2 regions of the Streptomyces sp. P5F9 genome follow, and region 1 is predicted to be linked to the other one. Evidence: predicted binding sites of a transcription regulator. Region 1 holds the regulator's gene; the other holds the start of a gene.
The links. Region 1 encodes HrcA, which represses chaperone genes, less so after heat shock. Its sites were predicted from a motif close to TTNGCACTCNGNNNNNCNGAGTGCNAA; they were not measured.

Region 1 (15,826 bases):
CGCGCGTCGACCGGGTCGGCCCGCGCACGCTCGCGCGGATCGGTCTCGCGCTGGCCGTTCTCGGGTACGGCTCGGCCGCCCTCACGCACGCCGTCCCCGCGGTCATCGCGGGCGCGGTGGTCGGCGGGTTCGGATCGGGTACGGCCACCACGGTCGCCGCGTCCGGGATCGCCGCCGAACGGGACCCCCATCGCGCTTCCACGCTCGGCCTGTTGTGCGTGTCCGCGCTCGCGGGTGCCGTCTACCTGACGGTCCCGCACCTCGGCGCGGGCCATGGCCGGCCGCTCGCCGCGATCGCCCTCACCGCACTCGCCGTATGGCCACTGACCGGACGCCTCCCGGTCCGTACGACGACGGCGCACACGCGCGTGGAGACCACCGGACTCCCCCACCGCCGCGCCGGCCTGGTCCTCGCCGGCACCTTGCTCTGCTGGTCCCTCGCCCAGAACTCCCTCTGGGGCGTCAGCGGCCGCATCGGCATCGACCAGGCCCACCTCTCCGAGGTCACCGTCGGCGCGGTCTTCGCGATCGCGCTCGGCACCGGTCTGGTCGGCGTGATCGGCGCGGGCGCGCTCGGGGCCCGGCTGGGGCGCGCGGTGCCGATCGGCGCGGGCACAGCCCTCATCGCGGGCTGCATCGTGCTCAGCGCGTCCGCGCACGACCTGAGGACGTTCGCGACCGGCGAGATCGCCTGGAACACCCTCTACCCGATCGTCCTGTCCTACGTCCTCGGCCTCGCCGCCTCCCTTGATCCGCGCGGCCGTTGGGCCGTCCTCGTCGGCTCGACCTCGTCGCTCGGTACGGCGGCGGGACCCCTGGTGGGCAGCGTGCTGTCGGCGCGGGCCGGGTTCCCGGCGATGGGCGCGATCCTCGCCGTGGGGCTGATCGTGATCGCCGTGCCGATGACCGGGGTCGCTCTCCACACCGGCGGCCGGCTGCTGGTGCCGGGCACGGTCCGGCGGCGCGGGGGCGCCCCGGGCGCCGTGGTCGCCGCGTCCGGCGGTATCCCCACCGGACCGGTACCGGAGATCGGCGCGCCCGAGCAGCCGGTCGTCGAGATCCCGCTGGACACCCCGGCCGTCCCGGCCCAGGGGGCCTACGACACGGCAGGCCCCCGTCACGCGGGTGCCACAGCCACCGGCAGCGGCGGCTAGATGATCGATTCCAAGGGGTCAGTGGTCGTAGGCGGTCACCGCGAGGATTCGCCGCATGGCGCGGGCGCTCGGCGTCGGTGAGCCGCGGGGTGCTCCGCACGGCCGGCCGGCATGGTGCGAGATGCCGGGATGCCTTCAGCAGGTCGTCGGTCTTCGCATGAAGTGCGGTCGCGAGGGTGTCCAACTCCGCCTTCGTACACTGCCGTTGGGCACCCTCGTCCCCCGCGCGCAGCCGATCCGATCCCTCGGAATCGATCATCCAGTGGTGCCGCGTCGGGAAACCGGCGGACAGGCGTCGGCCGAGCGGGCCGCGGCATACCGTCCGCGGATCGGGCCGACCGGAGCCGGCGGCCGGTGCGTTGGCCAGGCCGCTCCACCGACGCCGCGTCAGTGTCCCTGTCCCTGGCGCACCGCGTGATCCACGCTCGCGTGCCGGGCGCGCTCAGGCCTCGGCGGATGCGCCCGTCGCCGCCGCGATCAGGGCGGAGGCCGCCGCGCGGGTGGCCGCGGCCGCTGTGGAGTCGTGGTCCATCAGGGCGGAGACGCCGGCGCCGTCGTAGAGGATGTGGAGCTGGTGGCCCAGGGTGTCGGGGTCGGCGGCGCCGGCCTCGGCGGCGAGGCGGGTGAAGAGTTCGCGCATCCAGCCGCGATAGGCATCCGCCGCTTCCTGGACCAGCCCGGGGCCGGCCTCGGCGCCGGCCCGGATGAAGGCGCAGCCGCGGAAGTCGGGCCGGTCGAACTGCCGCCCCTGGGTCTCGAAGATCGCCAGCATCTGCTCGCGGGGCGTGTCGTGCTCCGCGACAGCCCGGGCGATGCGGTCGGCGGTGCCCGCGCGCCGGGTGTCGAGGTAGGCCCGGACGAGCTGCTCCTTGCCGCCGAAGGTGTTGTACAGCGACGCCTTGGCCACGCCCGCGTGCTCGATGACCCGGTCGATCCCGACGCTCTGCACGCCCTCGGCGTAGAACAGCTCGTTCGCGGCGGCGAGCAGGCGCTCACGCGCCGACGGCTTCGCGGTGCTCTGGACACTCGCCATGACGGTCACTCCTTCAGACAGATCTGTCTACATTATGCGCCGGTCGCGCCCCTCCGACGGAATCCCCACCCTGTCCCGGCCGCGTCCCGGCCGGAGGCCACCCCTCAGGCGTTGCCGCCGACCCGCTCGCCCGGGAGGACCGCCGCCCCGTCCCGGCCGCCGCGCACCAGCCCGAGCAGCGCGAACGCCGCGAGGACGATCACGGCGACGCCGTACTCCTGCGCGGTGGCGGTCAGTCCGCCCGCGTGGACGACGAGGAACCCGGCGATCACGGCGGGCACCCCCATGCCCAGGTAGGAGACGACGAAGAGAAGCGACAGCACTCCGGAACTCTCGTGCGGCCGGGCCAGTGGCATCACCGTACGGATACCGCCCTGGAACCCGCTGCCGAAGCCGACGCCCGCGATGGCGGTGCCGACGAAGAAGCCGGTGGCGGAGGAGTCGCGGATCGAGACGAGGGTGAGGGCCACCCCGGCGATCAGCGCGAGGATGCCGGTGAGCATCACCGTGCGGGTCGCCGCCGTCCGCAGGACCAGCACCGAGACGGCGGCCACCCCGGCGAGCACGAACAGGCTCAGCCCGCCGAGGACTTCGGACCTGGAACCGGTCAACTGCCGTGCGAGGGACGGGCCGAGCGACCCGTACAGCCCGGCCAGCGCCCAGACGGCGAACAGCACCGGCGCGGCCACCAGCATCGGGCGGCGCACGGCGCGCGGCAGCTTGATCTCCGGCGCCAGGCTGGCCAGCGCCCCCGGCTTGCGGGTCACCGTCTCCGCCATCAGCGCGACGGCGACGGCCTGGAGGACGAAGAGCGCCAGCAGCCCGAGGTAGACCAGATGCGTGGGGGCGGGCAGGAACTGGACGACGAGGCCCGAGACCAGCGCGCCGGTCGCCGTGCCGATGCCCGGGACGACCGCGTTGGTGATCGTGCCGCGCGGCCGGTCGATGTCCATCATCCCCGCCCCGATCGCGCCGAGCGCGGCGCCGGTCGACAGTCCCTGGACGATCCGGGCGACCATCAGCCCCGATACGCCGTCGGCGGTGGCGAACACGATCATCGAGGCGGCCTGCGCCGCCAGCGCGGCGAGCAGCACCGGCCGCCTGCCGACGTGGTCGGAGAGCTTGCCCATGGTGAGCAGCCCGAGCAGCACGGCCACCGCGTAGACGCCGAAGACCACGGTGACGGTGATCGGGTCGAAGCCCCATTCGGCCTGGTAGACCGCGTAGAGCGGGGTGGGCGCGCTGGAGGCCGCCAGGAACGAGATGGTGATCGAGGCGAGTACGTACAGCGCCACTCTCGGCGGCAGCCGTCGGCCCCGCGCGGATACGGCGGCGGATACGGCGGCGTTGCCGGATCCGGAAGCAGATCCGGCGTCGACGCGCGCCGCATCCGAGGTGCGCGCCGGTGTGGACGCCGGGACGACCGAGAGATTCGTCATGACCATTCCCGTCCGAAGCATGAGTAGACCTGTCTGTCTAGACGCGCATCAGATTAGACAGACAGGTCTACTCAGGTCAAACGGGAGAGACGAGCGCCACTCGGGACGGGCCACGGACTCACGGGCTCACGGGCTCACGGGCTCACCTTGGAATCGACCATCTAGAAGACGTACGCCTCCACCTCGGCCAGATACCCCGCCCGCCGCTCCTCGTCGTCCTCCAGGAAGGACGCCACGAAGGAGTTCCGGGCGAGCTCCCGCAGCCGCTCCTCGGTCAAGCCAAGGGCCTCCCGCACCGCGTCGAAGTTGTCGCCCGCGTACCCGCCGAAGTAGGCCGGATCGTCGGAGTTGACCGTGCAGAGCAGGCCCGCGTCCAGCATCGCGGGGAGGGGGTGCTCGGCGAGGACGTCCACCGCGCGCAGCCGGACGTTCGACAGGGGGCAGAGGGTGAGCGGGATGCGGTCACGCACCAGGCGCGCCACCAACTCCTCGTCCTCCACGCAGCGCAGCCCGTGGTCGATCCGCTCGACGCCGAGGACGTCCAGCGCCTCGGTGATGTAGGCCGGCGGGCCCTCCTCACCGGCGTGCGCGACGCGTCGTAGGCCCAGCGCGGCGGCGGCCTCGTAGACCTCGCGGAACTTCACCGGCGGGTGGCCGACCTCGGCCGAGTCGAGGCCGATGCCGGTGATCCGGTCGAGGTACGGCTTCGCGGCCTCCAGTGTTTCCAGGGCCGAGCCGGCGGACTCGTCGCGCAGGAAGCAGAGGATCAGGCGGGTGGAGATGCCGTGGTTGGTCTCGCTGCTGCCCAGCGCCCGCCACAGGCCCTCCACCACCGTGCCCATGTGCACGCCCCGCGCGATGTGCGCCTGCGGGTCGAAGAAGATCTCCGCGTGCCGTACGCCCTGCGCGGCGGCGCGGGCGAGATAGGCGTTGGCGAGGTCCTCGAAGTCCCGCTCGGTGCGCAGGACGGCCATCAGCTCGTAGTAGAGGTTCAGGAAGGTCTGGAGGTCCTCGAAGAGGTACGCCTTCCGGAGTTCCTCGGTGTCCGCGTACGGCAGCTCCACGCCGTTGCGGGCCGCGAGCGCGAAGGCCAGCTCGGGTTCCAGGGTGCCTTCGATGTGCAGGTGCAGTTCGGCTTTGGGAATGGGCATCGAAGTATCGTACGGGTGTTTTACCGCCGTTTCGGAACCGGCACCCTGAGCAGATCGTGCGCCACGGTCAGTTCCCCCTCGAACCCCGCCGCCCGCGCCTGCCGCTCGAACTCCTCCGGTTCCGAGTAGCGCTGGCTGAAGTGCGTGAGGACCAGGTGCCGTACACCCGCGTCCCGCGCCACCCGGGCCGCCTGCCCTGCGGTCAAGTGACCGTGGTCTACGGCCAGTTGCTCGTCCTCGTCGAGGAACGTCGACTCGATCGCCAGCAGGTCGCAGCCCTCCGCGAGGGCGTGCACCCCGTCGCAGAGGCGGGTGTCCATGACGAACGCGAAACGCTGGCCGTGCCGTACCTCACTGACGTCGTCGAGGGTCACATCGCCGATCGTCCCCTGTCGCTGGATGCGGCCCACGTCCGGGCCCTTGATGCCGTGCGCGGCGAGGCGGTCGGGGAGCATGCGACGGCCGTCCGGCTCGGTGAGGCGGTAGCCGTAGGACTCGACGGGGTGGGAGAGCTTGTGGGTCTCCAGGGTGTACGCGGGAGTGGTGGCGAGTACGCCGTCCCCCGACACCGGGGACTCCGTGATGCCCACCGTTTCGCGGTACGCCGTGGCGTAGCGCAGGCGGTCGAAGAAGCGCTGGCCCGACTTCGGGTAGTGGGCGGTGACCGGGTGCGGGACGCGGTCCAGGTTGATGCGCTGGATGACGCCCGCGAGGCCGAGGGAGTGGTCGCCGTGGAAGTGGGTGACGCAGATCCGGTTGAGGTCGTGCGCGGCCACCCCGGCGCGCAGCATCTGGCGCTGGGTGCCCTCGCCGGGGTCGAAGAGGATGCCCTCGCCGTCCCAGCGGAGGAGGTAGCCGTTGTGGTTGCGGTGGCGGGTGGGGACCTGGCTTGCGGTGCCGAGGATCACCAATTCACGTACGGACACGGCGAGTTACCCGGGCGGCCACTGCATGCCACGGCCGCCCATGACGTGGGCGTGGGCGTGGAAGACGGTCTGGCCCACGCCGCTGCCGGTGTTGAAGATGACGCGGTAGCTGTCGACCTTCTCGTCGGTCGCCACCTCGCCGGCCTCGCGGAGTATGTCTGCGGCGACTGTCGGTTCGGCTGCGGCGAGGGAAGCGGCGTCGGGGTAGTGGACTCGGGGGATCACCAGGACGTGGGTCGGGGCCTGGGGGTTGATGTCCCGGAACGCGACGGTGGTGGGCGTCTCTCGGATGATCGTCGCCGGGATGTGGCCGGCGACGATCTTGCAGAACAGGCAGTCGTCCTGCGGGTCCCCTGACATGTGGGATTCCCTCCGGGGGTTGAGCGGCGCTTTACGGTGCGCATCGTATCGTCGTTGGGTGCGGGTGCGTGGGGGCTGAGCGCGACCACGCGGCGGAGCCGCAAATCGACACAGCCCCGCGCCCCTCAGGTGGGCAGCACTGGCGGGGTTTTTGCCGGAACGGTCTCCAGTGACTCCAGCGCCAAGCGGATTGCCTCGTCCAGCTGGGTGTCCCTGCCCGCCGCGTAGTCCTGTGGGCGCTGGACCACCTCCACATCCGGGTCTACACCGTGGTTCTCCACCCCCCACCCGTAACCCTCAAGCCAGAACGCGTACTTGGGCTGGGTGATCAGCGTGCCGTCGACCAGCCGGTACCTGCTGTCGATGCCGATCACGCCGCCCCACGTGCGCGTGCCGACCACCGGGCCGATGCCCAGTGCCTTGATCGCCGCGTTGACGATGTCGCCGTCGGAGCCGGAGAACTCGTTGGCTACGGCGACCACCGGGCCGCGGGGTGCGTCCTCGGGGTAGCTGTAGGGGCGCAGGCCTCGGGGGAGGTCCCAGCCGACGATACGGCGGGCCAGTTTCTCGACGACCAGCTGGGAGGTGTGGCCGCCGCGGTTCTCGCGGACGTCGACCACCAGGCCCTCGCGGGCCACCTCCACGCGCAGGTCGCGGTGGATCTGGGCCCAGCCGGGGGCCTGCATGTCGGGGACGTGGAGGTAGCCGAGGCGGCCGCCGGACTTCTCGTGGACGTAGGCGCGGCGGTCGGCGACCCATGCGTGGTAGTAGAGGGGTTCCTCGTCCGCCAGGGGGACGACGACCGCGTGGCGGGGGTCGCCGCCGCCGGCCGGGGAGATGGTCAGCTCGATCGGTTTGCCCGCCGTACCGACCAGGAGGGGGGCGGGGCCCGTCACCGGGTCCACGGGTTGGCCGGCGACAGCGAGAATGGCGTCTCCCGCGCGGACGGCTACGCCGGGGGCGGCCAGCGGGGCGCGGGCGTTCGGGTCGGAGGTCTCCGAGGGGAGAATGCGGTCGATGCGCCAACTGCCGTCCTCATGACGGGAGATGTCGGCGCCGAGCAGGCCCTGCCGTTCGCCGTGGCCGTGGCCGCCGCGCGGGGTGACGTAGGCGTGCGAGGTGCCGAGTTCGCCGTGCACCTCCCAGAGGAGGTCGACCAGGTCGTCGTGGGTGGCGACGCGGTCGAGGATCGGGCGGTAGCGGTCGAGGACGCCGGTCCAGTCGACGCCGCTCATGTCCGCGCGCCAGAAGTTGTCGCGCATGATGCGGCCGGTCTCGTCGAACATCTGGCGCCACTCGGCGGCCGGGTTGACGGTCTGGCGGATGCGGGACAGGTCGACGTTGATGTTGGTGTCGTTGTCGTCGTCCTCGGAGGAGGCTCGGCGGTCGCTCGGTACGACGCGGAGCTTGTGGTCGGTCCAGAGCAGGACGCGTTTGCCGTCGCCGCTCACCTCGAAGTGGTCGGCGTCCCCGGCGAGGTGCTCGATGCGCTGCTGGGCGAGGTCGTAGCGCTCCAACTCCGTTTTGGGGTCCGGGTCTTCGGGGGTCGCGCGGGTGGCGCCGAGGACTCCCTGGACCGGGTGGCGCAGCCAGAGCACTCCGTCCTTGGCCGCTCGCAGGTTTGTGTAGCGGCCTGCCTCTACGGGGAACGCGACGATGCGGTCGGCCAGGCCTTCGAGGTCGACGCGCGTGGTCGGGCGGCCCTCGCTGTCGGGGGTCTCGTCCTTGTCGGGGGCCTCGAAGGGGCGGCCGTGCCGCTGCGGTCCGAACGGGGACGGGGTCGTCGCGGCGAGGGTGATCAGGTGCGGGCGGTCGCCGACCACGAAGGCCAGGTCGAAGACGTGCTCGTCGTAGACCGGGTCGAAGGAGCGGGTGGAGAGGAATACCAGGTGCTTGCCGTCGAGGGTGAAGGCGGGGGCGTAGTCCTGGAAGCGGAGCGGGGTCGCCTCGGTGACCGACAGGTCGGTGGTGTTGGCGAGCTTCAACTGGCGTAGCGGGCGCGGGCCCGGGTGCGACCAGGCGAGCCAGGCCGAGTCCGGGGAGAAGGCCAGGCCGGATGCGTCGCCGTCCTCGCTGCGGTCGACCTCGCGGACCTCGCCGGTCTCCCGCTCCACGAGGAGGACGCGCCCGTCGTGCGAGCCTACGGCGACCCGGCTGCCGTCGGGGGCCACCGTGAGGGCGAGGACGCGGCCGAGCTGTCCGGCGGCGAGTCTGCGCGGGGTGGCGCCGGGGGCGAGGCCGGTGGCGGGGGCGAACTCCAGGGCGTCGTCGCCCTCGGCGTCGGTCACCCACACCACCCACTCCTCGCCGTCGGCGCGGAAGGTGCGGGGCAGTCGGGCGCGGACGCCGGGGGTGGCGGCGAGCGTGCGGGCCGGGCCGGAGCGGTGGGTGACCCAGTGGACGGCGCCGCGTACGGCGACCGCGCTGCCGCGCGCGGTGTGGTCGGGGGACGCGGATCCGAACCAGCGGGACGCGGACACCAAGAACGGCTGCTGGTCGGTGCGCTGGCCGCCGAGCCGGATGTCGAGGCGGCGCGGTTCGGCGCCGTCCAGGTCGTCGAGGAGCCAGAGTTCACCGGCGGAGGAGTAGATGATCCGGGTGCCGTCACCGGACGCGTGCCGCGCGTAGAAGCCGTCGAGCGGGGTGTGGCGGCGGAGGTCGGAGCCGTCCGCGAGGGAGGAGTACAGGGCGCCGGTGCCCTCGTGGTCGGAGAGGAACGCGATCCGCTCCCCCGCCCACACCGGGTACTCGATGTTGCCGTCCAACTCCTCGTGCAGGCGCGTGAATTCGCCGGCACCCTCCCCGTCGCGGACGGCGCGGTCGATCCACAACTTGCCCGCCGTGCCGCCCCGGTAGCGCTTCCACCAGGCCGCCTCGCGGCCCATGGGGGCGGACAGGAGGACGGTCCCCGGCTCACCGCGGGCTACGTCGCCCACCCAGCCGTACGGGAGGGTCGTCGCCGGTCCGCCGTCCAGCGGGACCGAACGGGCCCAGCTGCGGCGGAGGTTGGCCTGGCCGTGGGTGCTGGTCACGAGGACCTCGCCGTCGGCGGTCCAGCCGCGCACCTGGGTGCGTGAACTGCCCCAGTACGTCAGGCGCTTGGCGGGCCCGCCGTCGACCGGGGCGATGTGCACCTCGGGGGCGCCGTCGCGGGTGGAGGTCCAGGCGACGGTGGTGCCGTCGGGCGAGATGCGGGGGTGGGTCACCGGCACGTTCTCCGCGCTGACCCGCCAGGCCCGGCCGCCGCTGTCGAGGGACGCCAGCCACACGTCGTCCTCGGCGGTGAAGGCGACCAACTCGCCGTGCAGGTGCGGGAAGCGGAGATAGGCCTGGGCTGCGGACGCTGAGGGCTGAGTCACCTGATCAGGTTATGCATCGACCGTATCCGCCGACAGCCCTTTGGATCACTTGCCTTCGACAGGCCAGCAGGTCGGGTCGCCCTTGCACCAGATCGTCTTGGTGACCGTCACGGTCGGTCCCGGGCCGTAAGTCAGCGTCGGATTCGGGTTGTTCACGGACGACGGCGTCGCCGCGTTGCAGTCGCCGAGCCCCGTCACGTGGAAGACCTGCTTGCCCGCCACCTTGGCGACCAGGTCACCGCGCACACACGCGCCGTCGACGGCCCGGGTGACCTTGCCGGTGACGGTGATGTCCCGGTTGTCGGTCGTCTGCCCCTGGCAGTCGACGCTGACGACCGTGGTCTCGGTCGGCGCGGGCGTCTTCCCGGGCGTGTAGGCCTTGTCGTTGTTGCCGTAGTTGCCCGTGCAGGTCAGCCAGCGCACGCCCACATGGTCCCGCTTGAGCTCCGCGGTCGCCGTCTTGTCGGTGGTGTACGCGACGGTCGCCGAGCTGAGATCACCGGGCTGGCACGCGACGGCGCCGCCCACGGTCACCACCGCGAGCCCCGCCACCGCGGCCACCCGCCGCCCGCGCGGCCGAAGCAGGTTCCGTCTCAACGCCCTCATGGGCGGCAGCCTGTCACCGTCGCAGCGCACACGGAAGAGCGCATACGGACACCCGCGCGCCGGGGGCGCAATTCCCCGGCGGACGGCCTCAGCCGCGCAGCAGCAGCCACTCCTGAAGCTCCACCACATTGCCCTCGGGGTCCTTGAGATGGGCGACCCGCATCCGGTCCGTCATCGGCGCGGGCCCGTGCAGCAGCTCCCCGCCCCGGGCGGTGAGCTGCCCGCAGTACCCGTCCAGGTCGTCCACCCGCAGCACCACCAGCGACCGGTGCCCGGTCGCCAAGTCACCCAGTTCGCCGAGGACTTGGGCCATCATCGCCCGGTCCTGGAGCGCGATCCCGGCGGACCCGATCGCGGGGCTGAACTTCTCGTACGGTCCCTCGGCCGCCCCCGACTGGGGCTTCAGGCCGAGGACTTCGGCGTAGAAGCGGTAGCAGGCGGCGAAGTCGGTGACGAGCAGCCGTACTTGGGCGAGTTCCACGGCGATCCCCCCTGGTTCAGGACCAGCGTCCGGTGCGGCCCAGGAGCAGGGCGGTCGCCGCGGTCCCGGCCGTCGATGTACGCAGCACGCTACGCCCGAGCCGGTAGGCCTTCGCGCCCGCGTCCTCGAAGAGCGCCAACTCCTCGGGGGAGACGCCTCCTTCGGGGCCCACAACCAGGACGATCTCGCCCTCGGCGGGGAGTTCGGCGGTGGCCAGGGGCTCGCTGCCGTAGTCGCGGTCCTCGTGGAGGACGCCGGCGAAGTCGGCTTTGGCCAGAAGTGCCGCAACCTGTTTGCTCGTCGCCGCGTCCGCGACCTCCGGGAAACGCAGCCGGCGGGACTGCTTGCCGGCCTCGCGTGCGGTGGCGCGCCACTTGGCGAGGGCCTTGAGACCCCGGTCGCCCTTCCACTGCGTGATGCAACGGGAGGCCGCCCAGGGGACGATCGCGTCGACGCCGGTCTCGGTCATCGTCTCGACGGCCAGCTCGCCGCGGTCGCCCTTGGGGAGGGCCTGGACGACGGTGATGCGGGGCCGCGGCGCGGGCTCCTCGCTGACGGACTCCAGGTCCATGACGACGAGCCGGTCCTTGCCTTCGGCCGCCTTGACGACACCCTCCGTCCACCGGCCGCGTCCGTCGGTGAGGACGATGTCCTCACCGGCCCGCATCCGCCGCACGGAAACCGCGTGCCTCCCCTCGGGGCCGTCGAGGACGATCTCACCGCCGCTGAAATCCGGGATCTTCAGGGGGTCGAGGATGAACACCGGCGCGGTCATCGGAGGTCGCCCCCGGACGACAACGCTGTCCGGGCGGAGGCCAGTTCGGCGACCAGGACCTCGACCAGCCGGCCGGCGGGCAGTTCGCGGGCCATGCGGTGGCCCTGGCCGGCCCACAGCGCCATGCCCTGCGGGTCGCCGGACGCGGCGGCCTTCTTGCGGAGCGGGGAGGTCAGGTGGTGGATCTCCGGGTACGCGGCGGGGGCGTACGGGCCGTGCTCGCGCATGAAGCGGTTGACCAGGCCGCGGGCCGGGCGGCCGGAGAAGGCGCGGGTCAACTCGGTACGCGTGAACAGGGGGTTGGTGAGCGCCTGCTTGTGCAGGACGTGCGCGGCGGACTCGGGGGCGGCGAGGAAGGCCGTGCCGAGCTGGGCCGCGCTCGCGCCCGCCGCGAGGGCCGCGGCGATCTGGCTGCCGCGCATCAGACCGCCGGCGGCGACGATCGGGAGGTTCACGGTCTCGCGGATCTGGGCGACGAGGGAGAGCAGGCCGAGGCTCGCGCCGTCGTTCTCCGGGAGGTCGCGGTGGGTGCCCTGGTGGCCGCCGGCCTCGACGCCCTGCGCGATCACCGCGTCGGCACCGGCCCGCTGCACGGCGAGGGCCTCCTCGACGGTGGTCGCGGTGACGAGGGTGAAGGTGCCGGCCCGGCGCAGCGCGTCCAGCACCTCCGGTGTCGGGATCCCGAAGTGGAAGGAGGCCACCGGCACCGGGTTGTCGAGCAGGACGGACAGCTTGGCGTCGTAACCGTCCTCACGGCCGCTGTCCGGGTCGCCGAGTTCCGTCTCGTACCACTGGGCCTCGCCGGCCAGCTGGTGGGCGTAGACGTCGACCGCGGCCTTGTCCGCGTACTCCGGCTGCGGCATGAACAGGTTCACGCCGAAGGGGCGGCCCGTCAGACTCCGCAGCTGCTTGATCTCCTGGTACATGCCGTCGGCCGTCTTGTACCCGGCGGCGAGGAACCCCAGCCCTCCGGCCTCGGCCACGGCGGCCGCGAGGCGCGGGACGGAGACACCGCCCGCCATGGGGGCCTGCACGATCGGATGAGGGAAGAAATCGGTCAGTGCGGAGGACATGACGGCATGTTGTCACGTCCTCCGAACAAGTCCGAATCCGGCCTTGGCCCTGGCACATGCCACTACTTTCAGCCGGTCCGGCCATGGCGGACACGGCCGTCCGGAGCGAAGAGAGGGTCCGGGGGCGGCAGCCCCCGGACCCTCTCAGCGACCGTTGAAAGCGTCCTTGAGGCGGGAGAACAGCCCCTGCTGACCCGGCTGGAACGTCCCCATGGGCCGCTCCTCGCCGCGCAGCTGCGCCAGTTCGCGGAGCAGACGCTCCTGCTCCACGTCCAGCTTGGTCGGGGTGGTGACCTCGACGTGGACGATGAGGTCGCCCCGGCCGCCGCCGCGTAGATGTGTGATGCCGCGGGTGTGCAGCGGGATCGACTGGCCGGACTGGGTGCCCGGGCGGATGTCGACCTCCTCCATGCCGTCCAGCGTCTCCAACGGCACCTTCGTACCGAGGGCCGCCGCCGTCATCGGGAGGGTGACCGTGCAGTGCAGGTCGTCGCCGCGGCGCTGGAACATCGCGTGCGGCAGCTCGTGGATCTCGACGTACAGGTCACCGGCGGGGCCGCCGCCTGGGCCGACCTCGCCCTCGCCCGCGAGCTGGATCCGCGTGCCGTTGTCCACACCGGCCGGGATCTTCACCGTGAGGGTGCGCCGCGAGCGGACGCGGCCGTCACCGGCGCACTCCGGGCACGGCGTCGGCACGACCGTGCCGAAGCCCTGGCACTGGGGGCACGGGCGGGACGTCATGACCTGGCCCAGGAAGGACCGGGTCACCTGCGAGACCTCACCGCGACCGCGACACATGTCGCAGGTCTGGGCGGAGGTGCCCGGAGCCGCGCCTTCACCGTTGCAGGTGTTGCAGACGACGGCCGTGTCGACCTGGATGTCCTTCGTGGTGCCGAAGGCCGCCTCGTCGAGCTCGATCTCCAGCCGGATCATCGCGTCCTGGCCCCGGCGGGTGCGCGAGCGCGGTCCGCGCTGCGACGCCGTGCCGAAGAACGCGTCCATGATGTCCGAGAAGTTCCCGAAGCCGCCCGCGCCGAAGCCGCCGGCTCCGCCGCCGCCCGCCTGCGAGAGGGGGTCGCCGCCGAGGTCGTAGACCTGCTTCTTCTGCGGGTCCGAGAGCACCTCGTAAGCGGCGTTGATCTCCTTGAACCGCTCCTGGGTCTTCGGGTCCGGATTCACGTCCGGGTGCAGCTCGCGCGCGAGCCTACGGAAGGCCTTCTTGATCTCATCCTGCGACGCGTCGCGACGCACGCCGAGAACGGCGTAGTAGTCCGTGGCCACTTAGGACTCCGCCAGGATCTGTCCGACGTACCGTGCCACTGCGCGTACCGCTCCCATCGTTCCCGGGTAATCCATGCGGGTCGGTCCGACCACGCCCAGCTTGGCGACTGCCTCGCCGCCCGAACCGTAGCCGACCGACACCACCGAAGTGGAGTTGAGTCCCTCATAGGCGTTCTCGTGACCGATCCGTACGGTCATGCCCGAATCCCCCGCCTCACCAAGCAACTTGAGGAGGACGACCTGCTCCTCAAGGGCTTCCAGGATGGGGCGGATGGTGAGGGGAAAGTCATGTCCGAAGCGGGTGAGATTGGCGGTGCCGCCGATCATCAATCGCTCCTCGGTCTCCTCGACGAGGGTCTCCAGGAGGGTGGAGAGCACCGTCGCGACCGTGCCGCGGTCCTCGGCCTCGAAGGCCTCCGGCAGGTCCTGCACGAGCTGCGGCACGTCCGCGAAGCGGCGGGCCGCGATCCGGCTGTTGAGCCGCGCGCGTAGATCCGCGAGCGAGCTCTCCCCGAAGGGCGCCGGGCAGTCGACCATGCGCTGCTCGACCCGCCCGGTGTCGGTGATCAGCACGAGCATCACGCGCGCGGGGGCCAGCGACAGCAGCTCCACGTGGCGGACGGTCGAGCGGGTCAGCGAGGGGTACTGCACGACGGCGACCTGCCGGGTGAGCTGCGCGAGCAGCCGTACCGTACGGCCGACGACGTCGTCGAGGTCGACCGCGCCGTCGAGGAAGTTCTGGATGGCCTTGCGCTCGGGTCCGGTCATCGGCTTGACGCCGGCGAGCTTGTCGACGAAGAGCCGGTAGCCCTTGTCGGTCGGAATCCGTCCGGCGCTGGTGTGCGGCTGGGCGATGTAGCCCTCGTCCTCCAGGGCCGCCATGTCGTTGCGCACGGTCGCCGGGGAGACGCCGAGGCTGTGCCGCTCGGTGAGCGCCTTGGACCCGACCGGCTCCTCGGTGCCGACATAGTCCTGGACGATGGCGCGCAGCACCTGAAGCCTGCGTTCGCTGAGCATCGCGCACACCTCCAGTTCTGGTCGCCGTTTTGGTGCCGGGCTGCCCTTTCCTGGCACTCTGTGCGCGTGAGTGCCAGCGTTCCCCGGCCCAGTGTACGGCTGTGAGGTACACCCCGGGCAAGGCCGGTCCTGCGATGTCACGCCCTGAGTGCCGTCACCGTTAGCGTCGCCGTATGAGGGTGACTTGGGAAGAGGCGGGGTGGGAGCGGCTGGCCGCCGGGGTGGGGCGGTGCCGGCTGCCCGGCTGGGACTGCACGGTCGGGCTGGTGACCGGCGGGGACTCGGCGCTGCTGATCGACGCGGGGTCGAGCCTGGCGGAGGGCGCGCGGTTGCGTAGGCAGGCGCAGGCGCTCGCCGGGCGCCGGGTGCCGCTTCTCGCGCTCACCCACCCCCATTTCGACCATGTCCTGGGGGCGGCTGCCTTTGCCGGGGCGACGGTTTTCGTGGCCGCGGGCGCGGACGCGGTGTTCGAGAGCGGTGGTGAGGAGCTGCGGGCCGACGCGGTACGCAACGGGCTGGACCCGCGGGCGGCGGAGAACGCGGCGGACATCCTCGTACGCCCCCGCGAACATGTGTGGGGCCCCACACTGCTCGAACTGGACGGCGGCCCGGAGGTCCAGCTGGTGGCGATGCGGGGACACACCGCCCACGATCTGGTGGTCGTGGTGCCGGGCGACCCGCCGGTGGTGTTCTGCGGCGACCTGGTCGAGGAGTCCGGCGAACCCCAGGCGGGCCCCGACGCCGTACCGGGTCTCTGGCCGGCCGCCCTGGACCGCCTCCTCGAACTGGGCGGGGAGGACGCGCTGTACGTGCCCGGTCACGGAGCGGTGGTGGACGCGGGGTTCGTGCGGGCCCAACGGGACGCGTTGGCAACGCGTTTCGGCGTGTCGTGACGGTGGTCGGCCCGGTTCTCCTATCGTCATCCGAATGCGCCAGTACTCCGCCGACCTGACCCCGCCGTGGAAGAAGCCCAAGCCGGCCCCCGAGGTCCCCGCGGAGCCGGGCCTGGTGGTCGAGGAGCCGGGCACCGGTTTCTGCGGCGCGGTGATCCGCTCCGAGGCCGGCACGGTCACCCTGGAGGACCGCTTCGGCAAGCACCGGGTGTTCCCGATGGAACCGCGCGGCTTCCTCCTGGAGGGCAGGGTCGTCACCCTGGTCAGGCCTGTGTCGA
Region 2 (15,826 bases), on a different contig from region 1:
CCGCCTCAACAGCGGTACATTTCATCCCAGTTGGGGATCGACCACCCAAGTGCCGCGTCGCATCACGCCCTTGAGGTCGAACGCGGAGTCCAGCAGCACCAGGTCCGCGTACTTGCCGGGCTCCAGCGAGCCGATCTCGTCGTAACTCCCCAGCAGCCGGGCCGGGTTGGCCGAGGTCGCGGCGACCACGTCCTCGACCGGCAGCCGGTCGACCGTCACCGCGCGCTTGAAGGCCCGGTCCAGGGTGAGGGTCGAGCCCGCGATCGAACCGCCCTCCACCAGCCGCGCCACACCCTCACTCACCTCGACCTCCAGCGGGCCGAGCATGTAACGCCCGTCACCGAAGCCCGCCGCGTCCATCGCGTCCGTGATGAACGCGACGCGCTCCGCACCGGCGTGGTGGAACGCCAGCTCCAGTGCCGCCGGGTGCAGATGCGTACCGTCGTTGATCAACTCGACGGTGATGCGCTCGTCTTCGAGCAGCGCCGCGATCGGACCGGGGTCGCGGTGACCGAGCGGCGGCATCGCGTTGAACAGGTGCGTGGCGACGGTCGCGCCCGCGTCGATCGCCTCCACCGTCTGCTCGTACGTCGCGTCCGTGTGGCCGATCGCCGCGATCACGCCGTGTTCGGCGAGGAGGCGTACGGAGTCGAGGCCGCCGGGGAGTTCGGTCGCGAGGGTGACCATCTTCGCCGTGCCGCGGGCCGCGTCCACCAGCTTGCGGACGTCCGCGGGGTCGGGGTCGCGGAGCAGCTCCTCGGAGTGGGCGCCCTTGCGGCACGGGGAGATGAACGGGCCCTCGAAGTGGATACCGGCGAGGTCGCCCTGCTCGGCCAGCTCCGAGAGGAGGCCGGCGCGTTGGGCGAGGAAGTCCATGTCGCCGGTGACGGTGGAGGCGACGACGGTTGTGGTGCCGTGGAGGCGGTGGGTGTGGATGCCGTTGAGGACGTCCTCGGGGGTGCCGGAGGTGAACGAGGCTCCGCCGCCTCCGTGGTTGTGGATGTCTACGAATCCCGGTACCAGCGTGAAGCCGGTGACGTCGAGTACCTGGGCGTTCTCGGGGGCGGCGCCGGTGATGCGGGTGCCGTCGATGATGAGGCGGCCGTTCTTGACCGTTCCGGTGGGCAGGACCACTGTGGCGCCGGACAGGATGAGGGGCCTTGTACCGGTTGCGGGCTGCGGGCTGTGTGTGGCTGGTCGCGCAGTTCCTCGCGCCCCTGGGGGGGTTGCCATCAGCGTGCTACCTCCGTGCGGTCGGTGTGGTTGAGGAGGTCCCAGGCCAGGAGGCCTGCACCTAGGCATCCGGCTGTGTCCCCTAGGGCAGCCGGGACGATCGTCGGCAGCTTCTGGAAAGTGATCCGGTGCTGGACCGCCTTCCGCAGTGGTGTGAACAACGTTTCCCCCGCTTCCGCCAGGCCGCCACCGATGATGATCGTGCGGGGGTCCAGGAGGGTGAGGGCGGTGACGAGGCCGTCGGCGAGGGCGTCGACGGCTTCCTGCCAGACCTTTTCGGCGCGGGGGTCTCCTGAGGCGACCGCCTTCGCGCAGTCCGCCGCGTCCGCCCCGGGGGCGCCGGAGACGGCCGCCCAGGCCTCGGTCACCGCCGCGGCGGACGCGTACCGCTCCAGGCAGCCGGTCTGGCCGCAGGGGCAGGGGGTGCCGCCCGGTCGTACGACGATGTGGCCGATCTCGCCCGCGAAGCCGTGCGCGCCCGCCTCCACCCGGCCGTCGATGCCGATCGCGCCCGCTATACCGGTGCCGAGCGGCACGAACAGGAAGCGGTCGGCGCCCTTGCCCGCGCCGATGCGGCCCTCGGCGAGGCCGCCGGTGCGGACGTCGTGGCCGAGGGCGACCGGGACACCCAGCTCTCCGGCCAGCAGGTCGCGCAGGGGTACGTCGCGCCAGCCGAGGTTGGCCGAGTAGGCGGCGATGCCGCGCTCGGCGTCGACGATGCCGGGGACGGCGACGCCGGCCGCAGCCGCGGGCTCGTCGTAGTGCTCCTCGCCGTACGCGCGCAGTTCGGCGGCGAAGCCGAGGATGTGCTCGACGACCGCGTCCGGGCCGCGTTCGCGGCCGGTCGCCCGGCGGGCCCGGTGCAGCAACTCGCCCTCCGCCCCTACTAGGGCGGCCTTCATCCCGGTGCCGCCCACGTCGAGGGCGATGACATGTCTCACGGGGGACAGTGTGGCCCGTACACCCGCGAGAGGTCTAGTCCACTCGCGTGGTGTAGACCTTATGGGTTCGCAGAGCGAACGTCACGACAGCAAAGGTTGGGGATTCAGCGGTGCAGCGGCGTAGGACAGGAATGATCGCGGTGGTGTCCGCACTGGGCATGACGGCGGTCCTCGGTGGCTGTGGCCTCGGCGGGGACTCGGGTGATGTCACCCTGAGACTCGTCGCCGCGGACTACGGCGACTCCGCGTCCAACAGTTCGCAGAAATACTGGGACAAGCTCGTCAAGGCGTACGAGGCGAAGCACGCGAACGTCAAGGTCGAGGTCAGCGTCTACTCCTGGAACGACGTCGACCGCAAGGTCAAGGAGATGGTCGCGGCCGGCAAGGCGCCCGACATGGCGCAGATCGGCGCGTACGCGGACTACGCCGACGCGGGCAAGCTGTACTCCACGGCCGACCTGCTCTCCATCCCCGTAGAGGCCGATTTCCTGGAGCCGCTGCTGGACGCGGGGCAGGTGAACCACATCCAGTACGGCATGCCGTTCGCCGCGTCCACGCGCGTCCTCTTCTACAACAAGACCCTCTTCACCGAGGCCGGGCTCACCCCGCCGAAGGACTGGAGCGAGCTGGCCGCCGACGCGGAGGCGTTGAAGGAGAAGGGCGTGAAGTACCCGTTCGCGCTGCCGCTCGGGTCCGAGGAGGCGCAGGCCGAGACGATGCAGTGGCTGCTCGGCGGGGGCGGTGGCTACACCGACGACATCGGCACGTACACCCTCGACTCCACGGCGAACATCTCCACCTTCACCTGGCTGCGCGACAACCTGGTCGCCAAGGGCCTGACCGGGCCCGTCGCGCCCGCCGAGCTCAACCGCGCGGACGCGTTCGCCGCCTTCGCCGACGGTGACGTCGGCATGCTGAACGGGCACCCGACCCTCATGCAGCAGGCCGCCAAGAAGGGCGTCAAGTTCGGCACGGTCGCGATGCCCGGCCGCACCGGCAAGGCCAAGACCACGATGGGCGTCGCCGACTGGATGGCCGCGTTCAGGCAGAACGGCCACCGCGAGCAGATCGGCGACTTCCTCGACTACGTCTACAGCGAGAAGAACGTCCTCGCCTTCTCCCGCGAGTACGACCTCCTGCCCGTGACCAACTCCGCGTCCGAGGCGATGCGGGAGTCCCGGCAGGACAAGGACCTGCGGCCCTTCCTGGAGGAACTCCCGCTGTCCACGCTCTACCCGGTCGGCAACACCTCCTGGGCCACGGTCAGCGCGGACATCAAGAAGCGGATAGGGCAGGCGGTGGCCGCGAACGGCAGCCCGGGGGCGGTGCTGGGGCAGTTGCAGGCGGCGGCGTCGCTGGCGGAGAGCGGAAAGTAGGAGCCGAGCAGCGTCCGGGGCCGTTGTCAGTGGCGGGGTCTACGGTGCAGGCATGGACAAGGACCGGCCCTCGCGGCTTCCCGCCCTCGACCGGAGGGAACAGGACATCCTCGCACTGGAGCGTCGCGGCTTCCCCGGCCCCGGCGCGAAGGAGCGCGCGATCCGCGAGGAGCTGGGCCTGGCCCCCGTGCGCTATTACCAGCTGCTCAACGCCCTGCTGGACGACGAGCGGGCCCTGGCCCACGACCCGGTGACGGTGAACAGGCTGAGACGGGTCCGTGAAACGAGGCGTACGGAGAGGTAGCGGCAGGTGTGGGTCCCGGCCCCGCCCGGATAGGGTCGTCGACATGGGCAGCCCTCAGGACTCCACCGATCCCCTGCACGCACTGCCGACCCCCGTCACCCGCGCCGGGCGTGAGGCGCTGGAGGCCATCCTCGCCGAACCGGCCTCCGCGGTGATCGGCCTCGACTTCGACGGCACACTCGCCCCGATCGTCCCGGACCCCGAGCAGGCCCGCGCCCACCCGGGCGCGGTGCCGGCGCTCGCCGCCCTCGCCCCGAAGGTCGCGTCCGTGGCCGTGATCACCGGCCGCCCGGCGGGCGTGGCGGTCCGCAACGGCGGCTTCGCGGGCGTCCCGGGCCTGGAGCACCTGGTCGTGCTGGGCCACTACGGCACGGAACGCTGGGACGCGGTGAGCAGCACGGTCAGCGCTCCCGCCCCGCACCCCGGGGTCGCGGCGGTCCGCGCCGAACTCCCGGGCTTCCTGGACGGGATCGGCGCGTGGCAGGGCACCTGGATCGAGGAGAAGGGCCGAGCCGTCGCGGTCCACACCCGCCGGGCGGCCGACCCCCAGGCGGCCTTCGAAGCCCTCCGCGCCCCCCTCACCGACCTCGCCACCCGCCACGGCCTGATCGTCGAACCGGGCCGCATGGTCCTGGAGTTGAGGCCGCCCGGCATGGACAAGGGCGTAGCCCTCACCGAGTACCTCCGCGAGACCGGCGCCGAGTCGGTCCTCTACGCCGGCGACGACCTGGGCGACCTCCCCGCGTTCGCGGCGGTGGAGAAACTCCGCTCGGACGGCATCCCGGGGCTGCTGGTGTGCAGCGGCAGCGACGAGGTCACGGAGCTGCGGGAACGGGCGGACCTGGTGGTGGACGGCGCGGCAGGAGTCGTAGGACTGCTGTCGTCGCTCGCGGCCCACCTGGGGTGACTCGCGGCTGGGGTTATTTCTAACCGGTGGTGGAGGCCGCAGTGGTTAGAAATGACCCCAGCTTCCAGCGACCCCCGCCGCTCAACCCACCTGGTCCCGCAGCGCGTTCAGCTGCTCCAGGAACCACTGGGCCGGGGGCAGGGCCGTAGCCGCCGCTGTCAGTCTCTTTGTCCGCTCGGCCCGTTCACCGGCCGACATGGTCAACGCCTCGTGCAGGGCGGCGGCCGTGCCGATCACGTCGTACGGGTTGACCGGGATCGCGTCCTCGCCCAACTCCTCGTAGGCGCCCGCCTCCCGGGACAGGACCAGCGCGCAGCCCTCGTCGGAGACGACCGGGACCTCCTTGGCGACGAGGTTCATGCCGTCGCGGATCGGGTTGACGAGCGCAACGTCGGCGAGGCGGTACGCGGCCAGCGAGCGGGCGAAGTCGTCCTTGACGTGGAGGACCACCGGGGTCCAACCGGGCGTCCCGTACCGGGAGTTGATCTCGTCGGCGACCCGCTGCACCTCGGCCGTGTAGTCGCGGTAGACGGCGAGGTCCTGCCGGGACGGGTAGGCGAAGGCCACGTGGACGACCTTCTCCAGCAACTCCGGGTGGTCGTCGAGGAGTTGGCGGTACGCCAGCAGTCCGCGCACGATGTTCTTCGACAGTTCGGTGCGGTCGACGCGGACGATGGTCCTGCGGTTCGCGCCGATTTCCTCGCGCAGCGCGACGATCCGTTCCTCCACGTCCGGCTCGTGCGAGCGGGCGCGCAGGAAGTCGGCGTCGGCGCCCAGGCCGTGGACGCCGATCCGGGTGTCACCCAGGCCGCCGGTGAACTCCGTACAGCAGGCCGTGAACGCGTCCGCCCAGCGGTGGGTGAGGAAGCCGAGGCGGTCCGCGCCGAGCATGCCTGTGAGCAGTTGCTCACGGATGTCGTCCGGCAGCATCCGGAAATAGTCCACCGGCGCCCACGGTGTGTGCGAGAAGTGGCCGATGCGCAGGTCCGGCCGCAGCTCGCGCAGCATCCCCGGCACCAGGCACAGGTGGTAGTCCTGCACGATCGCGACGGCACCCTCCGCCGCCTCCTCCGCCAGCGCCTGGGCGAACGCCCGGTTGTACGCCTCGTACGACGCCCACTGCCGCCGGAACTCCGCGTCGAAGACCGGCTCCAGCGGGGTCTGGTACAGCATGTGGTGGACGAACCACAGCACGGAGTTGGCGATGCCGTTGTACGCGTCGGCGTGCACGTCCGCCGGGATGTCCAGCATCCGCACGCCGTCCTCGCCGACCCCGCGCCGTACGGCCTCGCGGTCGCCGTCGGACAGCGCCGAGCACACCCACAGCGCGCCCGCGTCCGGGCCGATCGCCGACAGCCCGGACACCAGCCCGCCGCCACCGCGCTTGGCGCGCAGCGAACCGTCATCGCCCACCTCGTACGAGACCGGGCCGCGATTGGACGCGACGAGCACCTGAGCGGCACCGGACGCGGGCGAGGGTGACGACGTAGAAGCCATACGGCACAACCTAGCCCGGGCTGGAAACGCTCAAACGTACGGACGGTCGTCGGCGGACTGTATGAGTCCGTATACGACCGTCCGTGAGCGTCTGTAACTGTGCGGTTATGCGACCTTGCGTGACTGGTACTCGGTGATGTCGGCCATCGGCGGGCGTTCCTCCGTGTCCACGGAGTACGTGCGCGGCTCGAAGCCGTCCGGACCCCGTTCGAACTGGGTCAGGGACGGCCGGATCAGGTGACCGCGGGCCAGCCGCAGCTGAGCCGTGCGGTAGATCTGCGCGGCCATCCGGCCCAGGGCCTGCCCGTCCTGGTGCCGGTGTTTGCGCACCCCGACGTCGACCTGGGCGAGGGCGTCCAGCCCCACCAGGTGCAGCGCGTCCACCAGCATGCCCAGCTCGACGCCGTACCCGACCGGGAACGGCAGCTGCTCCAGCAGCGAGCGGCGGGCCGCGTACTCGCCGCCGAGCGGCTGCACGAAACCGGCCAGCTGCGGCCAGTGCATGTTCAGCAGCGGGCGGGCCATCAGCTCGGTGACGCGTCCGCCCTGGCCGGCAGCGCCGCCGAGCGGACGGTCGTACATCGCCTTGACGAGGTCGACCCCGGGGTCGGTGAGCAGCGGGCCCACGATCCCGGTGACGAAGTCCGAGGAGAACTCCTTCAGGTCCGCGTCGATGAAGGCGACGATGTCGCCGCTGGTGACCAGCAGCGAGCGCCACAGCACCTCGCCCTTGCCGGGCACGGCGGGGATGCGCGGCAGGATGTCGTCCCGGTGCACGACCCGGGCGCCCGCCGCGGCGGCCACCTCGGAGGTGCGGTCGGTCGACCCCGAGTCGACGACGACGATCTCGTCGACGAGCGGGACCTGCTGCATGAGGTCGTGACGGATGATCGCGACGATCTCGCCGACCGTCGCTTCCTCGTTGAGCGCGGGCAGCACGACGGATACCGACTGGCCCGTGCGGTGCTTCGCGGCCAGAATCTTGTGGAGCGGCCGGTCGGTCAGGGACCAGGAGCGGGTGCTCAGCCAGTGCTCGACTTCCTTCAGCACGTTGCGCGGCTCCTCTGCGTTCTCTCGGCGAGAGGTGATCACACAGAGTGTGTGATCCGTCTCGCGGTTCGGACGGCTCACTCAACTGTCCTGGCCTTCGGTTACAGTCTTGAACAACGCTGATGACCATCGCATGTCGGGGGCCGTCAACGCTCACGCAAGTGACACAACCGCATACACAACTGAACACCGCTCATCCAGAGGGGCAGAGGGATACGGCCCGTTGAAGCCCCGGCAACCCTCCAGCCGGTCCTGTCACGTTGATGTGGCGAGGCTCCCGGCTCGGGAAGGTGCCAAATCCGTCTCATGGCGAAATGCGTCGTGAGGAAGATGAGGAAAGGGCCTCGCCTCCATGGCTGCGCAGACTGTTGCAAGCACCACGAACTCCGTGAACACGGACACGAACTCCGCGAACGCCGTTGATCTCGGCCCCGCCGCCGCGCTGTCCTGCCGCGAGTGCGGCCACCGCGTCCCGCTCGGTCCGGTCTTCGCCTGCGAGGAGTGTTTCGGCCCGCTGGAGATCGCCTACGACTTCTCGGCCTACGACACCGAAGAGCTCCGCAAGCGCATCGAAGCGGGCCCCGCGAACATCTGGCGGTACGCGCCCCTGCTGCCCGTCCCCGCCGACGTGGCCGACAAGCCGAACATCAACCCCGGCTGGACCAAGCTCGTCCAGGCCGACAACCTCGCCCGCGAACTGGGCGTCGACGCGGGCAAGCTGTTCGTCAAGGACGACTCCGGCAACCCGACGCACTCCTTCAAGGACCGCGTCGTGGCGCAGGCCATCGAAGCGGCCCGCGCCTTCAACTTCACCACCCTCTCCTGCTCCTCCACCGGCAACCTCGCGGGCGCCGTCGGTGCCGCCGCCGCCCGGGCCGGCTTCCGTTCCTGCGTGTTCATCCCGCACGACCTGGAGCAGGGCAAGGTCGTCATGGCCGCGATCTACGGCGGCGAGCTCGTCGGCATCGAGGGCAACTACGACGACGTGAACCGTTTCTGCTCCGAGCTGATCGGTGACCCGGCGGGCGAGGGCTGGGGGTTCGTCAACGTCAACCTCCGGCCGTACTACGCGGAGGGCTCCAAGACCCTGGCCTACGAGATCTGCGAGCAACTGGGGTGGCAGCTGCCGGACCAGCTGGTCGTGCCCATCGCCTCCGGGTCGCAGCTCACGAAGATCGACAAGGGGCTCCAGGAGCTGATCAAGCTCGGGCTCGTCGAGGACAAGCCGTACAAGATCTTCGGGGCGCAGGCGGAGGGGTGCTCGCCGGTTTCCGTCGCCTACAAGGCGGGGCATGACGTCGTACGGCCGCAGAAGCCGAACACGATCGCCAAGTCGCTGGCTATCGGGAACCCGGCGGACGGGCCTTACGTGCTCGACATCGCTCGGCGTACGGGTGGGGCTGTCGAGGACGTCAACGACGAGCAGGTCGTCGACGCGATCAAGTTGCTGGCGCGGACCGAGGGAATCTTCGCGGAGACCGCGGGTGGGGTGACCGTTGGTGTGGCGAAGAAGCTGATCGAGAACGGGTTGCTGGATCCGACGCTGACCACGGTTGTGCTGAACACCGGGGATGGCCTGAAGACGTTGGATGCGGTTGCCGGTACTGGGCTCACCGCGACGATCCGGCCGAACCTTGAGTCGTTCAGGGAAGCTGGGCTTGCGTCGTAGCGTCGTTTTTTTGTCTGCGGGCCGGTGGGGGCTGGTCGCGCCCACGCGGCGGTAGCCGCAGATTCAACACAGCCCCGCGCCCCTTGGGGTATCACCTGACCGGAGGTCATCAGCATGAGCGTTAGTGTCCGCATCCCTACCATTCTCCGCACCTACACGGGCGGGCAGGCCGAGGTGACCGCCGAAGGGGCCACCCTCGCCGAGGTCATCGGCGACCTGGAGAAGAACCATGCCGGGATCTCTGCCCGCGTCCTGGACGATCAGGGGAAGCTGCGGCGGTTCGTCAACGTGTACGTGAACGACGACGACGTGCGGTTCGAGCAGGGGCTGGAGACGGCCACTCCGGACGGGGCCGGGGTGTCGATCATTCCGGCCGTCGCCGGCGGCTGATAATTACCCTCGGTAACGCCGATTACCAAGAGTTCATCGAATTGCCCCCTCCGTGAGAGAAGCGGAGGGGGCAATTCTGTAGGGTTGAGCGGGGTACAGTTGGGGAACCCGCTCCACTCCGCATGCCGGACGCATATGAGTACCCGCTCCGCGTGCGATGAGAAGTAGCCAAAGTGTGCAGGTCTTTTGCGCGTTATGTTCCCTTTATCGGGCCCGACTTGCCCTGAAGTCGGACGAATTCTGCGTATATTCCCGACCGGTCCTGCCCGGAATTCTCGTCGGATTGACCTGTTGCAGACGGCAGTTGGACGGATACATTCGGCCGCGGTCGACGCGTTCCGGCGCACGCCCCCAATCCTGTGGGGGGTGAGGTCTGACCCGGATCCGCGAAGTGCGGGTCCGTGCAAGGGCCAGTAATAGGGGAGTTAGGCATGGCTCAGGGCACCGTCAAATGGTTCAACGCGGAGAAGGGGTACGGCTTCATCGCGGTCGACGGTGGTGCGGATGTTTTCGTCCACTACAGCGCGATTCAGATGGACGGCTACCGCACCCTGGAAGAGGGTCAGCGGGTCGATTTCGAGATCTCGCAGGGTCAGAAGGGGCCGCAGGCGGACATGGTCCGGCTCGCGACCAGCTGAAGCACGCGCCGACGAACAGCAGCGACGTTCTTCGTTCCTCACCGAAGGGCTCGTACTCCTGGGGGGTCACCTCCTGGGGTACGGGCCCTTCGGCATGCCCGGAGCCGGGGTCGGAGCGGGGGCCGGAGTGGGTGCCAGAACCTGGGAGCCGCTTGCACTCGACCATGCCGAGTGCTAATCATTGGCGTTAGCACTCTGAAGGTGAGAGTGATAACGAAGGATCGGGTCGGTGAGGCCCGCAGGCCAAGTGGTGCAAGGAACCACGGGGCAGGCGAGCCGTCCGTCGCGGGCGCCAGCGCGGTCCGGAGCAATCCACCCCAGTCCGGGAGGACCACTTCACATGGCCAAGATCATCGCGTTCGACGAGGAGGCGCGGCGAGGCCTTGAGCGCGGTATGAACCAGCTCGCCGACGCCGTCAAGGTCACCCTCGGCCCCAAGGGCCGCAACGTCGTCCTTGAGAAGAAGTGGGGCGCCCCCACGATCACCAACGATGGTGTCTCCATCGCCAAGGAGATCGAGCTGGAGGACCCGTACGAGAAGATCGGCGCCGAGCTGGTCAAGGAAGTCGCCAAGAAGACGGACGACGTCGCCGGCGACGGTACGACCACCGCGACCGTGCTCGCCCAGGCCCTCGTCAAGGAAGGCCTGCGCAACGTAGCCGCCGGCGCCAACCCGATGGCCCTCAAGCGCGGTATCGAGAAGGCCGTCGAGGCCGTCTCCGGTGCCCTGCTGGAGCAGGCCAAGGACGTGGAGACCAAGGAGCAGATCGCTTCTACGGCCTCCATCTCCGCCGCCGACAGCCAGATCGGCGAGCTCATCGCCGAGGCGATGGACAAGGTCGGCAAGGAAGGCGTCATCACCGTCGAGGAGTCCCAGACCTTCGGTCTGGAGCTGGAGCTCACCGAGGGTATGCGCTTCGACAAGGGCTACATCTCGGCGTACTTCGCCACCGACATGGAGCGTATGGAGGCGTCGCTCGACGACCCGTACATCCTGATCGCCAACTCGAAGATCGCCAACGTCAAGGACCTGCTCCCGCTCCTGGAGAAGGTCATGCAGTCGGGCAAGCCGCTGCTGATCATCGCCGAGGACGTCGAGGGCGAGGCCCTGTCCACGCTGGTCGTCAACAAGATCCGCGGCACCTTCAAGTCCGTCGCCGTCAAGGCTCCGGGCTTCGGTGACCGTCGCAAGGCCATGCTCGGCGACATCGCCATCCTCACGGGCGGCGAGGTCATCTCCGAGGAGGTCGGCCTCAAGCTGGAGAACGCGACCGTGGATCTCCTCGGCCGCGCCCGCAAGGTCGTCATCACCAAGGACGAGACGACGATCGTCGACGGCTCGGGCTCGGCGGACCAGGTTGCCGGTCGCGTCAACCAGATCCGCGCCGAGATCGAGAACAGCGACTCGGACTACGACCGCGAGAAGCTCCAGGAGCGCCTCGCCAAGCTCGCCGGCGGCGTCGCCGTCATCAAGGCGGGCGCGGCCACCGAGGTCGAGCTCAAGGAGCGCAAGCACCGCATCGAGGACGCCGTTCGCAACGCGAAGGCGGCCGTCGAGGAGGGCATCGTCGCCGGTGGCGGCGTCGCGCTCATCCAGGCGGGCCACGTCTTCGAGAAGCTTGAGCTCGAAGGTGACGAGGCCACGGGTGCCGCGATCGTGAAGCTGGCCCTTGAGGCCCCGCTGAAGCAGATCGCGGTCAACGGTGGCCTCGAAGGCGGAGTCGTCGTCGAGAAGGTCCGCAACCTGCCCATCGGTCACGGCCTCAACGCCGCGTCCGGTGAGTACGTGGACATGATCGCCGAGGGCATCATCGACCCGGCGAAGGTCACGCGCTCTGCCCTGCAGAACGCCGCGTCCATCGCCGCGCTCTTCCTCACCACCGAGGCCGTCATCGCCGACAAGCCCGAAAAGGCCGGTGCCGGCGCGGGTGCCGGCGGCGGCATGCCGGGCGGTGACATGGACTTCTGATCGACCTCTGGTTGATCAACGGTCTTACCGAGGGCGGTACTTCCTGTTCCGACAGGGGGTACCGCCCTCGGGCGTGTCCGGACCTTGTGCCGGAAGCCGAGCCCCGATCCGCACCTGCTTCTAGAGGACGGGCACACCGAGCGGGAAAACCAGGGTCAACGGCAGGCCCTTGCGTTTGTAGCGGTCGCGTTCCTTCCTCAGCTCTTCCTTGAACCGTCTGCCGTGCACGGCCTCGGCCTTGGAGATCAGGTAGTCGGCGCACCGGGAACGGTCGGTCACTTCGAACGCGCAGGCCATGGCGGCCTGATGGGCGGTGGACCGGGTGCGCACCACGTTGCGCAGGAGGCGTTGCACAACAGACCAGGACAGCGGTTTCAGAGGGTTGTCGAGGGTCTCCAGATCAATCACCAGCCGAGTGACGTCCTGCGCCGACCGCTCCTTGCTCAAGGTGTCCACCATGGCGGCGAGCTGTTCGGACAGGGACGTGGAGTGCAGAGCCAGCAGCAGGCGTGCCACGGCGGACGTCGATGCCGTATGCGCACGCTCGCACAGGACGGCCTGGTCGACGTAGGAGGACCGGGCCTCGACCAGCGCGCTCAGGAACTCTCCGAGGTGCCGGACGTTCTGATCGTTGAGGGTGTGCTGGAAAACCACCTCGGCATGGGCGCGCAGCTCTCGCCGCTCCAGCCAGGTCAGCAGCGCGGCGGTGTCCTGGGGCGGGCTGTTCCTGGCGGCGACGCGCACGATGGTCTGCGAACCGGGGAACAGCCCGTCGAGTACGTCGATCAGCGCTCGGACCTCCGAGGTGGCTCTGGACCGTACCGTCAGGATCAGCAGCTCCGCCGCGTACTGGTGGCGTCCGGCTTCGTAGAAGCTGGTGATCAGTGCGGCGATCTCGTGTCCGGGGCGGGTCTGCGCCGCACGGAGGAGGAGTGACCAGGTGTCGTGGTGACGGCGTTCCTGCAGCAGCACGTAGACAAGTGCGAGCAGGTACCGCACACCGCGCCGCTGCATGTTGTCGTAGACCTTCTCGGCGTCTCTGCCTAACCCGATCTGTTTCAGGGAGTCGACTAAGCGCACCACGTCCCATGGGGATCGCTGGGCCACGGCCGCCTGCTGCAGGGCTTCGGCGAGTCTGGGCAGGCCGTTCTCGCGCAGTGCGAGGCTCAATGCGGCCAGGTCGGACACGGCGCGCTGGGCGGCGGCCGTGCTCATGGCCGCCGCAAACACGTCGTCGAGTTCACCGCCGACCATGGATCCCGCCAAGAACACCAGCTCGTCCACCGGCCGTACCACGGCAACCGCGCCCAGCAGGCTCGTGGCGTGCTCGGACAGCCCGCCGCGATGCAGCGCGAGCGCGAAGGCGGGCACGTCCTCGGCCCGGTGGAATTCCACCGAAGCCTGCAGCAGTGTCAGGACGTAGTCCTCGAAACCCTCACGGAACAGGGCCCTGGCCAGCGCGCTGGTGTCCTCGACCGAGCGCACCATCACCATGGCCGGCAACGCGGCCTGCGCATGCGCGTCGAATCCCGCCTGCCGCAGTGCGGCCAGCAGACCGGCCACCTCCTCGATCGTGCGCGACTGGCTCGCCGACCGCACCAGATCCCCGGCCGTGGCCTGCCGGGTCCGCAGTTCCAGGTCGCCTACGACCCGCACCAGCTCGGGCACCGAAGCTGAGCGGTCCGCCTCCTCCAACAGGACCATGAGCGAGGGCGGTTCGTGCTGATCTCCTCCGTCCTGGTCCAACTCGTGGACGGCCTCCAGCTGCGCCTCCAGCGTTTGGCAGTACTCCTCAGCTCTGATCAACTCGGCCCGGGCGGAGGCCAGTTCCTCCTGCAGACAGACCACCTCGTCCCGTAGGTCGCTGCACACGCCCCCGAGTCGCTCGTACTCGCCGCGCCATATCTCAAGTTCGGTTCGGAGGGCGTGCCGCTGCTCCTCCATGCGCATTTCGAGCTTTCGGCAGCCGATCCGCACGTGCGCCAGCTGTGTCTCCCGGTCCTGCAGGGTCTCCTCCAGTGCACGCTGCCGGGTCTTGATGCGCCGGGCCTCGCCGTCGGCCTCCTCAAGCCTGTCCTGCAGGACCTGTACCTCGCTTCGGCGCCGGTTGGTCTGCTGGGCCGCCCGATGGAGTTCCCGCAGTGCCTGCTCGGCCTCGGCGGTCAGCGGGCCCTGAGCCTCTTCCCGGACGTCCGCGATGACGCCGGCGACGAAGTCCCACGGCGGTATCCGCTCGCCGCTCAGATAGCGGGTCACCGAGCTGGCGTCGAGGTGCCGACGGGCGGCGTAGCGCCGCACGCTGATCCCCAGCAGGAGGAAGACACGACGCAGATCCTCCGCGAAGGCTCTCTTCTCCTGGGCCAGCCCGTCCTTGAGCCGGGCCAGTCGCACACACGGCTCCGAGTTGTCGCCCGTCGGTTCTCCGTCGCCGGGCTCCTGTGCGTTGAACATCTCGTCAGTATCGGGCCGCCTCAACTACCCGCGGGCGAAATACCGTTGCCGCTTCGGATGGCAACACCGGCCGATGCTGCCACCTTGAGACGGCAACGCCGGAGCGGGTCTTCGGCGCTCTCTCCTCCGCCACGATGCTCCCGGGGCGCACGCCCGGACCCTGATCAGGAGGACGCACCATGACCATCTCCGACGAGACCACGAGTTCGCAGCCCGCACATCGGACCTTATGGCGCCGACTCGTCGGCCAAGCCGCGCTCGGAGCCGCCTCGGCTGTCGGTTCGGGCCTCGCCGCTTGGTTGCTGCGATGGCTGCTCAGTGGCTGACCGTCTTCGATGCCCGGTGATCCCGGCGGGGTCTGCGTGTCCGGGATCACAGGGCGAGGTGCGGGGCTGCCGGAATGAGGGACTTGGCCCGGAGGTTGTCGTTGACGCATGATCAATGCATACGCACATACCGTCCGGTACCTGGTTACGAGGAGCCCCCACACGTGTCTACGACCGTCCCCGCCTCCCGAGCGGCCGAAATCCTCGGCCGTCCGATCACCCTCAACGGCCTGACCGTCCCGAACCGGATCGTGATGGCGCCGATGACCCGGCAGTTCTCGCCGGGCGGCATCCCCGGTGAGGACGTGGTGTCGTACTACGCGCGCCGGGCCGCCGCAGGCGTCGGTCTCATCGTCACCGAGGGCACCTACGTCGGTCACGACTCGGCCGGGCAGAGCGACGACATCCCGCGCTTCCACGGCGCGGAGCAGCTCGCGGGCTGGGCGAAGGTCGCCGAGGGCGTGCACGCGGCGGGCGGCACGATCGTGCCGCAGCTGTGGCACATCGGCATGGTCCGCGAGCAGGGCCAGCCGCCGTACGCGGACGCGCCCGCCGTCGGCCCGTCCGGGCTGCGGATCGGCAGCGACGAGGTCACCGGTACGGCCATGACGCAGCGGGACCTGGACGACGTCATCGGCGCGTTCGCCGAGGCGGCGGCCGCGGCGGAGCGGATCGGGTTCGACGGGGTCGAGCTGCACGGTGCGCACGGGTATCTCCTCGACCAGTTCCTGTGGGCGGGCACGAACCGTCGTACGGATGCCTACGGCGGTGACGCGGTCGCCCGTACGAAGTTCGCGGCGGAGATCGTGGCGGCGGTCCGGGAGACCGTGTCCCCGGAGTTCCCGGTCATCTTCCGTTACTCGCAGTGGAAGCAGGACGTCTACGGCGCCCGGCTGGCGGAGACGCCGGAGGAACTGGAGGCGATCCTGACTCCGCTCGCGGCGGCCGGGGTGGACGTCTTCCACGCGTCCACCCGTCGGTACTGGCTGCCCGAGTTCGAGGAGACCGGTTCCGATCTCAACCTCGCGGGCTGGACCAAGAAGCTCACCGGGAAGCAGACCATCACGGTCGGGTC

Region 2: a site for HrcA is predicted at 10,157-10,183, ahead of groL (chaperonin GroEL). Genes of this name have one in related genera too.

What each region holds. Positions count from the first base shown of each region.
Region 1 is NZ_JBXVPZ010000085.1:863-16,688, reverse strand. It holds gene AC31A1_RS16610 (MFS transporter) at 1-1,154, shown strand, start outside; gene AC31A1_RS16605 (TetR/AcrR family transcriptional regulator) at 1,597-2,187, opposite strand; gene AC31A1_RS16600 (MFS transporter) at 2,292-3,626, opposite strand; gene AC31A1_RS16595 (adenosine deaminase) at 3,788-4,777, opposite strand; gene AC31A1_RS16590 (ribonuclease Z) at 4,798-5,703, opposite strand; gene AC31A1_RS16585 (histidine triad nucleotide-binding protein) at 5,710-6,063, opposite strand; gene AC31A1_RS16580 (S41 family peptidase) at 6,189-9,422, opposite strand; gene AC31A1_RS16575 (hypothetical protein) at 9,468-10,028, opposite strand; gene AC31A1_RS16570 (VOC family protein) at 10,117-10,509, opposite strand; gene AC31A1_RS16565 (16S rRNA (uracil(1498)-N(3))-methyltransferase) at 10,526-11,284, opposite strand; gene AC31A1_RS16560 (nitronate monooxygenase) at 11,281-12,357, opposite strand; gene dnaJ (molecular chaperone DnaJ) at 12,502-13,638, opposite strand; gene hrcA (heat-inducible transcriptional repressor HrcA) at 13,639-14,655, opposite strand; gene AC31A1_RS16545 (MBL fold metallo-hydrolase) at 14,829-15,548, shown strand; gene AC31A1_RS16540 (DUF3097 domain-containing protein) at 15,583-15,826, shown strand, end outside.
Region 2 is NZ_JBXVPZ010000111.1:7,164-22,989, forward strand. It holds gene nagA (N-acetylglucosamine-6-phosphate deacetylase) at 22-1,152, opposite strand; gene AC31A1_RS19660 (ROK family protein) at 1,233-2,174, opposite strand; gene AC31A1_RS19665 (extracellular solute-binding protein) at 2,285-3,550, shown strand; gene AC31A1_RS19670 (DUF3263 domain-containing protein) at 3,603-3,854, shown strand; gene otsB (trehalose-phosphatase) at 3,898-4,761, shown strand; gene AC31A1_RS19680 (alpha,alpha-trehalose-phosphate synthase (UDP-forming)) at 4,843-6,258, opposite strand; gene AC31A1_RS19685 (glucosyl-3-phosphoglycerate synthase) at 6,364-7,308, opposite strand; SAM riboswitch class I at 7,499-7,645, shown strand; gene thrC (threonine synthase) at 7,661-8,977, shown strand; gene AC31A1_RS19695 (MoaD/ThiS family protein) at 9,092-9,367, shown strand; gene AC31A1_RS19700 (cold-shock protein) at 9,799-10,005, shown strand; gene groL (chaperonin GroEL) at 10,346-11,974, shown strand; gene AC31A1_RS19710 (ATP/GTP-binding protein) at 12,095-14,425, opposite strand; gene AC31A1_RS19715 (hypothetical protein) at 14,605-14,751, shown strand; gene AC31A1_RS19720 (NADH:flavin oxidoreductase) at 14,916-15,826, shown strand, end outside.